One region of the Klebsiella sp. GFKo11 genome, then DNA from elsewhere that is predicted to be linked to it. Evidence: predicted binding sites of a transcription regulator. Region 1 holds the regulator's gene; each other region holds the start of a gene.

Region 1 (3,183 bases):
CGACGGTTATGCGCGAACACCTTCATGAAGAAAGCGTCATTCAGTTCCTGCTGAAATCCTTTGTGGACGGTCAGTGGCGGTTTAACGTGCCGGTATTGTGGGAGCAATATGACAATATCGTCGGCTGGCAAACCATCCCCGCCTGGCCGCATCCGGCGCAGTTTATCCCCGGCGGTAACTCACCCTACGTAACCGATGCCTACCGTGAGGCTCTGCTGGCTCAATTCCCCCAGGCGCGGGCCCATGTGATTGCCGGAGCCGGACATTGGGTACATGCAGAAAAACCAGAGGCCGTTTTACGGGCAATACGCCGTTATTTGACCTCCATAGCCGCGTAACTGGCTAAAATCTGCCCGACCGCGCGGCAGAATGCCCGCGGTCGTTGGCGCAGCCCCTCGCCTGATGTATTATGGCGGGCTATCTGCGTCGGCTATGCCCGACAGCTTGTTTCCCCCGAAGTCACTCTGAATCATGGCAAAAGAACAAACGGACCGTACGACATTAGATTTGTTCGCAACCGAGCGTCGGCCGGGTAGACCGAAAACCAATCCGCTTTCACGCGACGAACAGCTGCGTATCAACAAACGCAATCAGCTCAAGCGCGATAAAGTTCGCGGTTTGAAGCGCGTTGAGCTGAAGCTCAATGCCGATGCGGTTGATGCGCTCAATGAGCTGGCCGAAGCCCGCAACATGAACCGCAGCGATCTGATTGAAGAGATGCTGATGAACCAACTGGCGGCCCTGCGCAGCCAGGATAAAGCCTAAAACCCTCAAAAAATAAGCTTTCATGTAGCAGAGTGTGCAGTCGGGCGTGATTGCTGTTTCCGCGCCCTTCTTAGTTCTGCTATCATTGCCCCTATCTGTGGGCATTTAAGTCCCTACCACATCATTAAGTTTCAAGAGGTTATTTTACTCATGGCAATCATCGGCATCTTTTTTGGCAGCGACACCGGCAACACCGAAAATATTGCAAAAATGATTCAAAAGCAGCTTGGTAAAGATGTTGCTGATGTTCGCGACATTGCCAAGAGCAGCAAAGAAGATCTGCAAGCTCACGATATTCTGCTGCTCGGCATTCCAACCTGGTACTACGGTGAAGCACAGTGTGACTGGGATGATTTCTTCCCGACGCTGGAAGAAGTCGATTTCGACGGCAAACTGGTCGCGCTGTTTGGCTGCGGTGATCAGGAAGACTACGCTGAATACTTCTGTGATGCGCTGGGTACCATTCGCGACATCATCGAACCGCGCGGCGCCACTATCGTTGGTCACTGGCCGACTGCTGGATATCATTTCGAAGCATCTAAAGGTCTGGCAGATGATGACCACTTCGTGGGTCTGGCCATCGACGAAGACCGTCAGCCAGAACTGACTAACGAACGCGTGGAAAAATGGGTAAAACAGATTTCTGAAGAGCTGCACCTCGAAGAAATCAAGAATGCCTGAGTCTAAACGGCGTTATCGTCAGATTTCGCCGAATTAATAGATAAAAGCAATCAAAGTTATAGCTACAAGTTTTTAACTTTTAATCACATATCTGTACAATGTCCTCTGATTTAACGAGGTCACGTGAAGCACTTTGTAGCCAGTGCCTCGTTTTTGACAGCATACAAGGCCCGATGCTTGCAGTTTTCATTTCACCATGGCAGTTCTATAATGAGACGCATTACATCGGGTGATTCTCTGTATTACTTCCGCTGATGGAAGTAGATCGTTTAGCAACAGGACAGATTCCGCATGACTGACAACAATACCGCATTAAAGAAGGCTGGCCTGAAAGTAACACTTCCACGATTAAAAATCCTGGAAGTCCTGCAGGAACCGGATAACCATCATGTCAGTGCGGAAGACTTATATAAACGCCTGATTGATATGGGTGAAGAGATTGGCCTGGCCACCGTCTACCGCGTACTGAACCAGTTCGACGACGCCGGCATCGTCACTCGTCATAATTTCGAAGGTGGTAAATCCGTTTTCGAACTGACGCAGCAGCATCATCATGATCACCTGATTTGCCTCGATTGCGGCAAAGTGATCGAATTTAGCGATGACTCAATTGAAGCTCGTCAGCGTGAGATTGCCTCCCGACACGGTATTCGCCTCACCAACCACAGCCTGTACCTGTACGGTCACTGTGCAGAAGGCGATTGCCGCGAAGATGAACATGCCCACGACGCGGTGGAAAAGTAATTCCCCGTTGCGTAAGCAGCAAAAAGCCAACCTGATGGTTGGCTTTTTTTATGGCTACGAAAAGTAAAAATCAGGGTTTCGTGTTGTTGCTACGAATCTCTTTCCAAATCTGGTCACAGCGCGACTGTACAGCCTGATCGTTACCGGTTTTACGCGCCTGGATACATTGCTGGTAATCCAGTACTCGCACGCTTTCCTGGGTGGCGAACTGCTGATGCTGCTTCTCTTGCTTCAGAACGTCTAATACGCTCTGGCAGGCTTCGACTTTATCTGGGTTACCTTCAGCAGTATTAATACAGGCGCTGTAGGCATCTTTTAACTTTGAATCCTCTTTCGGCGCTGGCGACTGCGTGCAGGCAACCAGACCTGCCGCCATAATAGCGACAAGCAATAGCTTCTTCATAATCGACCTCGGGAAATTGCGGCAGGCTCATGCCCGCCGCACTGGCATCAGAAAATGGTGAATGGAGCAATAACCATGAACTTCACGTCGCGCTCATCCTGGAAGATGTTGCCGTAGCCGCCGCTCCAGCTTGGGATATCGGAGTGGTTGTCGTATTGAGTAAAGTGCAGTTTAAACAGCGTACCCTTCGCACGTCCTTCCTGTACGGTGTACATCGCATCCAGGCTGTAGGCTGACTCTTCCAGACGTTTGTCAGGGTTGTAGTAAGCATCAGGAGAAGACATTTTTCCTGGTTTTGCATCCCATGCATAAACGTAGGACGCGCCGAAGGCCCAACCCGGCATATTCCAGTTCTTCATGTCATACATCGCCCCGAAGAACACCGCTTTTTCACCGTTGGCGTTGAAGTCAGAGCGGTTATCCCACCAGACATCGAGACGACCGTTAGATGAGGCGTAAGTCGGCGTCATACGTTGCAGGAAGTAGCCCTGCTGACCATCGGCTTTAACCCAGGTTCCTTCCAGGCGCAGGTCGAGAACATCGGCAACTTTATAGCCAAAGGTCAATGCCTGCAGCCAGGCGGTACCATC
Region 2 (3,183 bases), 1.4 Mb from region 1:
CTCAGCGCTGGAATACGGACTACGCCCGGTTGCCGAGATGCCGTCAATAGAGCCATAAGAGAGAGACTGGGTCGTCGATACGCCATCTTTCATCCGCTGCTGGTTCCACTCGGTCCCCAGCGTCAGGTTTTGCTCAAACCCGAAGGTAAACGGAATATTCACCTCGCTGTGCAATAGCACATCCGACAGGTCGATATCGGAGAATTCGCTTCCGGAGAAGATCCCTTCCGTTCCGCCCGCCAGCCCCTCGTTCATGCGCGAGTTACGGGTGTGCTCATATTGAGCATAGGTATTGCTGGTCACGCCATTATCCCAGCCGCCGGTCCACGTCACCCCGTAAGTCTGCCGATATAGGCGGTTAGTCTCTTTGCCGTACATACTTTTCACCAGCGTGCTGGTGTTGGTATTTTGCGTGTCGCCAGCATACAGATTACCCTGGCGGCTGTAGCCGGTTTCGAACTCCAGCGCCTGCATCGGCGCAAACTCCCAGCGCAGTTTGCCGTGGATATCTTTGTTCTCTACGCCTTCACGTCCCGCTGGATAAGAGCCCGCATAGGTACCGGTTCGTGCCGCTTCGTGGCCGGAGTTAATATCCTGGGCGTCGGCCTGCGTTTTGCTCAGGTTGCCCCATAAATTAAAGCTAACCTCATCCGACAGCGGGCCGTTGAGGCTAAAGTTCGTGCGCTTCGTCGACCCCTCTTTACGGTGCTGAGGAGCGTTCATATAGGTATTCCAGGCACCATGCCACTCGCTGGTCGCCGGTTTAGTGACAATATTGACCACCCCGCCCATTGCGCCATTACCGTAGCGGGCCGCCGCAGGGCCGCGAATGACATCGATATGGTCGATCATTTCTGCCGGAACCCAACTGGTATCACCGCGCGTATCACGGTCTCCGCGCCAGCCATAGCGCACGGAGTTACGGCTGGTCACCGGTTTACCGTCTACCAGAATCAGCGTGTTCTCCGGTCCCATACCGCGAATATCGACCTGGCGGTTATTACCGCGCTGGCCGCTGGTGGAGTTGCCGGTAAGGTTGACGCCCGGTTGGGTTCGAATCAGTTCTGAAACGTCGCGAGCCGGTGGATGCTTGCGGATTTCATCGGCGGTAATAGTGGATACGCCGGGGGCTTGCAGGTTCTGCGTTGCCGCGGTCACGACCATCGTTTCATCATGATTTTCTGCGGCAATCGCCGTATCGGATTTCTTTGTTTCGTCTGAAGTGTTGCCCTCGGCGGCCAGCGCTGGCAGCGCCACCCCCAGGATAGCCATGTGGATCAGCACGGCCAGCGAGTAGTGCGAAGAGTGTTTCATGGAATATGCCCTGTTTTCTTTTATTGCTGTCGGGGCACGCCTTCTTCATCAGTCATATAAACAACGGCAGTGACTTCCATGCATAGGGCAACGTCTCTGGTTTTGGCGTAAGCAGAGCCCTCCCGATGCAATACCGGGATATCGATTCAAAATTTACGCCAAAAATAGAAATTTTTGCCCTGGCAACACGAAGAAATAAACGCGCCACGCTATTCTTTGATAGTGTTTGCCGATCAGCACGCAATAGGATTATTGTGCCGAACCACGTTATTAGAAATGAGATTTATTATCAAGTTGATAGTTATTCATCATGCAAATAAATTAAAATACAAAGCAAAAACAGACAGATGAAAAAATTTAAATCTATTTAATACCATGACAAAATTAAACAAATGAATTATATCTACATTAAAAAAACACAATTCATCCATATTATTTCCACAATTATTTAAATAAGCTCGATTTTATTATTGCAATATAAACACTGATCTTGTTAAATAATTAACATCCGGATTTGTAGTCCCTCATACATACTGCCTGGCATGCTAACTGCGCAGGATTGACTAGAATAAAACAATCCCCCTGCGGAGCACCGCGCCATGAACACCCTGTCGTCATATCGATACCTTATCGGCTGGCTGACCTGCCTTGCCGCCCTGCTATTTTTCAGTTCGGTTAACGCGGCCTCAGAAAATACACGCGCTGAGCCAGACGAACGCGAGGCCCTTGAAGTTAACGTCGAGGATATGTTGCAACCATGGCAGGGCGATTTGCCGGGTATGCTCGACCGACGAACAATCCGGGTTTTAACCACCTACAGCAAAACCTTTTTCTTTATCAACAAAGGCACCCAGCGCGGCGCCACGCACGATATTTTTATGGAGTTTGAACGCAGCCTGAATCAAAAATTAGCGAAAGAGAAGAAGCTTAAGCATCGCCATCTCAAAGTGCGGATCATTTTTGTTCCCGTTGCCCGCGACCAGCTCATCAGCGCGCTTAACGCCGGTAAAGGGGATATCATCGCCGCTAACCTGACCATCACACCGGAACGTCAACAGCAAATGACGTTTACCGCGCCTATCTATTCCCACGTTCAGGAGCTGCTGCTTTCTGGCCCTGGCTCTCCTAAAGTGGAAAATCTGCAACAACTCTCCGGCAAGACGGTATTTGTGCGCACATCGTCGAGCTATTACGCAAGCCTGGTTGCGCTCAATGCGCGCTTTGCGCAAGAGTCCCTGCCGCCCGTGATTATTAAACCAGCCCCCGAAGCGCTGGAGGATGAAGATTTAATAGAGATGCTCAGTGCCGGACTTATCCCGCTGACCGTGGTCGATCGCCATAAGGCGATGTTCTGGAAACAGGTTTTTCCAAAAATTCAGGTTCACCAGGACATCATTCTGCGCAACGAGGGCAATATTGGCTGGGCGGTACGCAGCAACAGCCCGCAGCTTCTCACGTTACTTAATCATTTCATCAAAGAAAACAGCCAGGGCAGCAAGCTGGGTAATACGATCCTGCTGCGCTATCTGAAAGATGCTAAATACGTTAAAAACGCGGCGGCGCAGAAGGAGCGACGTAAGTTTCTCACGATGGTGGAAATTTTCCGTAAATACGGCGATCGCTATGACGTCGACTGGCTGCTGATGGCCGCACAGGGGTATCAGGAATCGCGGCTTAATCAGTCGGTACGGAGCCACGTTGGCGCAATTGGCGTTATGCAGGTGATGCCGAATACCGGTAGGGAGCTGAAGGTCGGCGATATTAAGCAGCTCGATCCCAATATCCATGCGGGGGTGAAATATATGCGCTGGATGATAGACCATTATTACGGGGATGAACCGATGACTCAGCTTGATAAGGCGCTGTTCT
Region 3 (3,183 bases), 2.5 Mb from region 1:
TGATGTTATCGGTGACCTTAGCCGTCGTCGCGGTATGCTGCGCGGTCAGGAATCCAACGTGACTGGCGTTGTGATTCACGCTGAAGTTCCGCTGTCTGAAATGTTTGGATATGCAACTCAGCTGCGTTCTCTGACCAAAGGTCGTGCTTCTTACTCTATGGAGTTCCTGAAGTATGATGATGCGCCGAATAACGTTGCTCAGGCCGTAATCGAAGCCCGTGGTAAATAAGCCGCAGGGTTAAAACCAAAGTCCCGTGCTCTCTCCTGAAGGGGAGAGCACTATAGTAAGGAATATAGCCGTGTCTAAAGAAAAATTTGAACGTACAAAACCGCACGTCAACGTCGGTACTATCGGCCACGTTGACCATGGTAAAACTACTCTGACCGCTGCAATCACTACCGTACTGGCTAAAACCTACGGCGGTGCTGCTCGCGCATTCGACCAGATCGATAACGCGCCGGAAGAAAAAGCTCGTGGTATCACCATCAACACTTCTCACGTTGAATATGACACCCCGACTCGCCACTACGCACACGTAGACTGCCCGGGCCACGCCGACTATGTTAAAAACATGATCACCGGTGCTGCGCAGATGGATGGCGCGATCCTGGTTGTTGCTGCGACTGACGGCCCGATGCCGCAGACTCGTGAGCACATCCTGCTGGGTCGTCAGGTAGGCGTTCCGTACATCATCGTGTTCCTGAACAAATGCGACATGGTTGATGACGAAGAGCTGCTGGAACTGGTCGAAATGGAAGTTCGTGAACTTCTGTCTCAGTACGATTTCCCGGGCGACGACACTCCGATCGTTCGTGGTTCTGCTCTGAAAGCGCTGGAAGGCGAAGCAGAGTGGGAAGCGAAAATCATCGAACTGGCTGGCTTCCTGGATTCTTACATCCCGGAACCAGAGCGTGCGATTGACAAGCCGTTCCTGCTGCCTATCGAAGACGTATTCTCCATCTCCGGTCGTGGTACCGTTGTTACCGGCCGTGTAGAGCGTGGTATTGTTAAAGTTGGCGAAGAAGTTGAAATCGTTGGTATCAAAGAGACTGCGAAGTCTACCTGTACCGGCGTTGAAATGTTCCGCAAACTGCTGGACGAAGGCCGTGCTGGTGAGAACGTAGGTGTTCTGCTGCGTGGTATCAAACGTGAAGAAATCGAACGTGGTCAGGTACTGGCTAAGCCGGGTTCAATCAAGCCGCACACCAAATTCGAATCTGAAGTTTATATTCTGTCCAAAGATGAAGGCGGTCGTCATACTCCGTTCTTCAAAGGCTATCGTCCGCAGTTCTACTTCCGTACAACTGACGTGACTGGCACCATCGAACTGCCGGAAGGCGTAGAGATGGTTATGCCGGGCGACAACATCAAAATGGTTGTTACCCTGATCCACCCAATCGCAATGGACGACGGTCTGCGTTTCGCAATCCGTGAAGGCGGCCGTACCGTTGGCGCGGGCGTTGTTGCTAAAGTTCTGGGCTAATTATTAGTTCTGAATTAGAAAAGGGCGCTTAGGCGCCCTTTTTGCTGTCGACTATTTGAGTTAACGAGGGAGATTGTTTACAGAAATTAGTGCAGGCGTATATTTAATAAACAGGCTATTGTAATCATAACTATTCTCATTTACACTTTGCATATAAGTTGAACGGGAGTCTGTATGTACGTTTGTCTGTGTAATGGTGTAAACGATAAAAAAATTCGTCAGGCTGTGCGTCAATTCCACCCCCAGTCTTTTCAACAACTAAGAAAATTTATTCCCGTTGGAAATCAATGCGGTAAGTGCATTCGCGCAGCTCGAGAAATTATGGAAGATGAATTAACTCGCATGCCAGAATATCAAGAGATTGCCTGAAGCCCTCCTGCTTTTTTTGACATCTCTATAGGTCGAACTACGCTTCAATAAGTGGAAGCGGAGGGACTATATAATGAAAGGTGATGTCAAAATCATAACTTATCTCAATAAATTATTGGGAAATGAGCTTGTCGCAATTAATCAATACTTTCTCCACGCGAGAATGTTTAAGAACTGGGGCCTGATGCGCCTCAACGATGTCGAATACCACGAATCCATTGATGAAATGAAACATGCCGATAAGTATATCGAGCGTATTTTGTTTCTCGAAGGAATCCCTAACCTACAAGATCTTGGCAAACTGCGCATCGGCGAGGATGTCGAGGAGATGCTGCAATCTGATTTACGGTTGGAACTGGAAGGGGCTAAAGATTTGCGAGAAGCTATTGCCTATGCCGATAGTGTCTATGACTACGTCAGCCGCGATATGCTAATTGAGATCCTTACAGACGAAGAAAGCCACATTGATTGGTTGGAAACTGAGCTCGACTTAATCGGTAAAATTGGCCTACAGAATTATCTTCAGTCACAAATTAAGGTGGCGGACTAATAAGCGTCTGCCATCCACACCAAAGACCCGCTGCTGCCAGAAAAGGGCCAAAAGGCAGCGGGTTGTATAATACCTGCCTTTTTCTTCCCGCTATGATCTTCATCCCAAGTGTGACACATGCGAGTATGGTTGCAATAAGCACTAGTTTAGGTAATACGCTCCATCCATGCCAGGCCCCAAGAGCGGCCAGAAATTTAACGTCACCGTAACCGATGCCTTCATATCCGCGCAGTCCTCTGTATAACCAGTAGATAGTAGCAAAGGACACATAGCCAGCGATCGCCCCCCATACTGCGCTTGAAAGAGTACTTTCTGATAAATATAGATGATAAAGCAAACCAACCCAGAGTAGGGGGCAGGTAAATCGATCTGGAAGCAGACCACTTCGGTAGTCGCACCAACAGAGCATGAGCGATAACCCACAGTACAAAATAATAAATATTGAGGAAGTGATGAACATGGATAGTTCCTGTGATATGGCTGTAGTAGTGAGGGTGCTGAGAAGTCGTTCATGTAGCAAAGGCCAATAATGTGCAATGGAAGTAGTCATCAGATGTATTTGCCTGCATTTCACAGCGTTGCTGAACATGATGATCCCTGCTCTCAGAAGCCAGTGATGAATTACTAGACAATGCTTGCGTTGCGGCTGAATTTGCGTATAATGCGCGGGCCTGTCAAAGTTGACGGCCGGTTCGATATGAACCCTGATAGCGAAACTGGCTATCAAACAATGTTCCCAATTGGGGAACTATGTAAGAACGGTTACACTCTCCCATCAAT

What was found. Region 1 encodes Fur, which represses iron uptake genes when iron is present. Its sites were predicted from a motif close to ATAATAATGAGAACNACTATCAA; they were not measured.
Region 2: AC07P6_RS28325 (TonB-dependent siderophore receptor) is a predicted target of Fur. The motif match lies at 1,585-1,607, and genes of this name have one in related genera.
Region 3: bfd (bacterioferritin-associated ferredoxin) is a predicted target of Fur. The motif match lies at 1,602-1,624, and genes of this name have one in related genera.

The regions. Positions count from the first base shown of each region.
Region 1 is NZ_CM151369.1:4,458,488-4,461,670, forward strand. It holds gene ybfF (esterase) at 1-338, shown strand, start outside; gene ybfE (LexA regulated protein) at 472-765, shown strand; gene fldA (flavodoxin FldA) at 916-1,446, shown strand; gene fur (ferric iron uptake transcriptional regulator) at 1,738-2,190, shown strand; gene AC07P6_RS21625 (ChiQ/YbfN family lipoprotein) at 2,261-2,593, opposite strand; gene chiP (chitoporin ChiP) at 2,641-3,183, opposite strand, start outside.
Region 2 is NZ_CM151369.1:5,904,045-5,907,227, forward strand. It holds gene AC07P6_RS28325 (TonB-dependent siderophore receptor) at 1-1,314, opposite strand, end outside; gene AC07P6_RS28330 (MltF family protein) at 1,914-3,183, shown strand, end outside.
Region 3 is NZ_CM151369.1:544,201-547,383, forward strand. It holds gene fusA (elongation factor G) at 1-229, shown strand, start outside; gene tuf (elongation factor Tu) at 300-1,484, shown strand; gene bfd (bacterioferritin-associated ferredoxin) at 1,659-1,853, shown strand; gene bfr (bacterioferritin) at 1,927-2,403, shown strand; gene AC07P6_RS02515 (prepilin peptidase) at 2,387-2,863, opposite strand.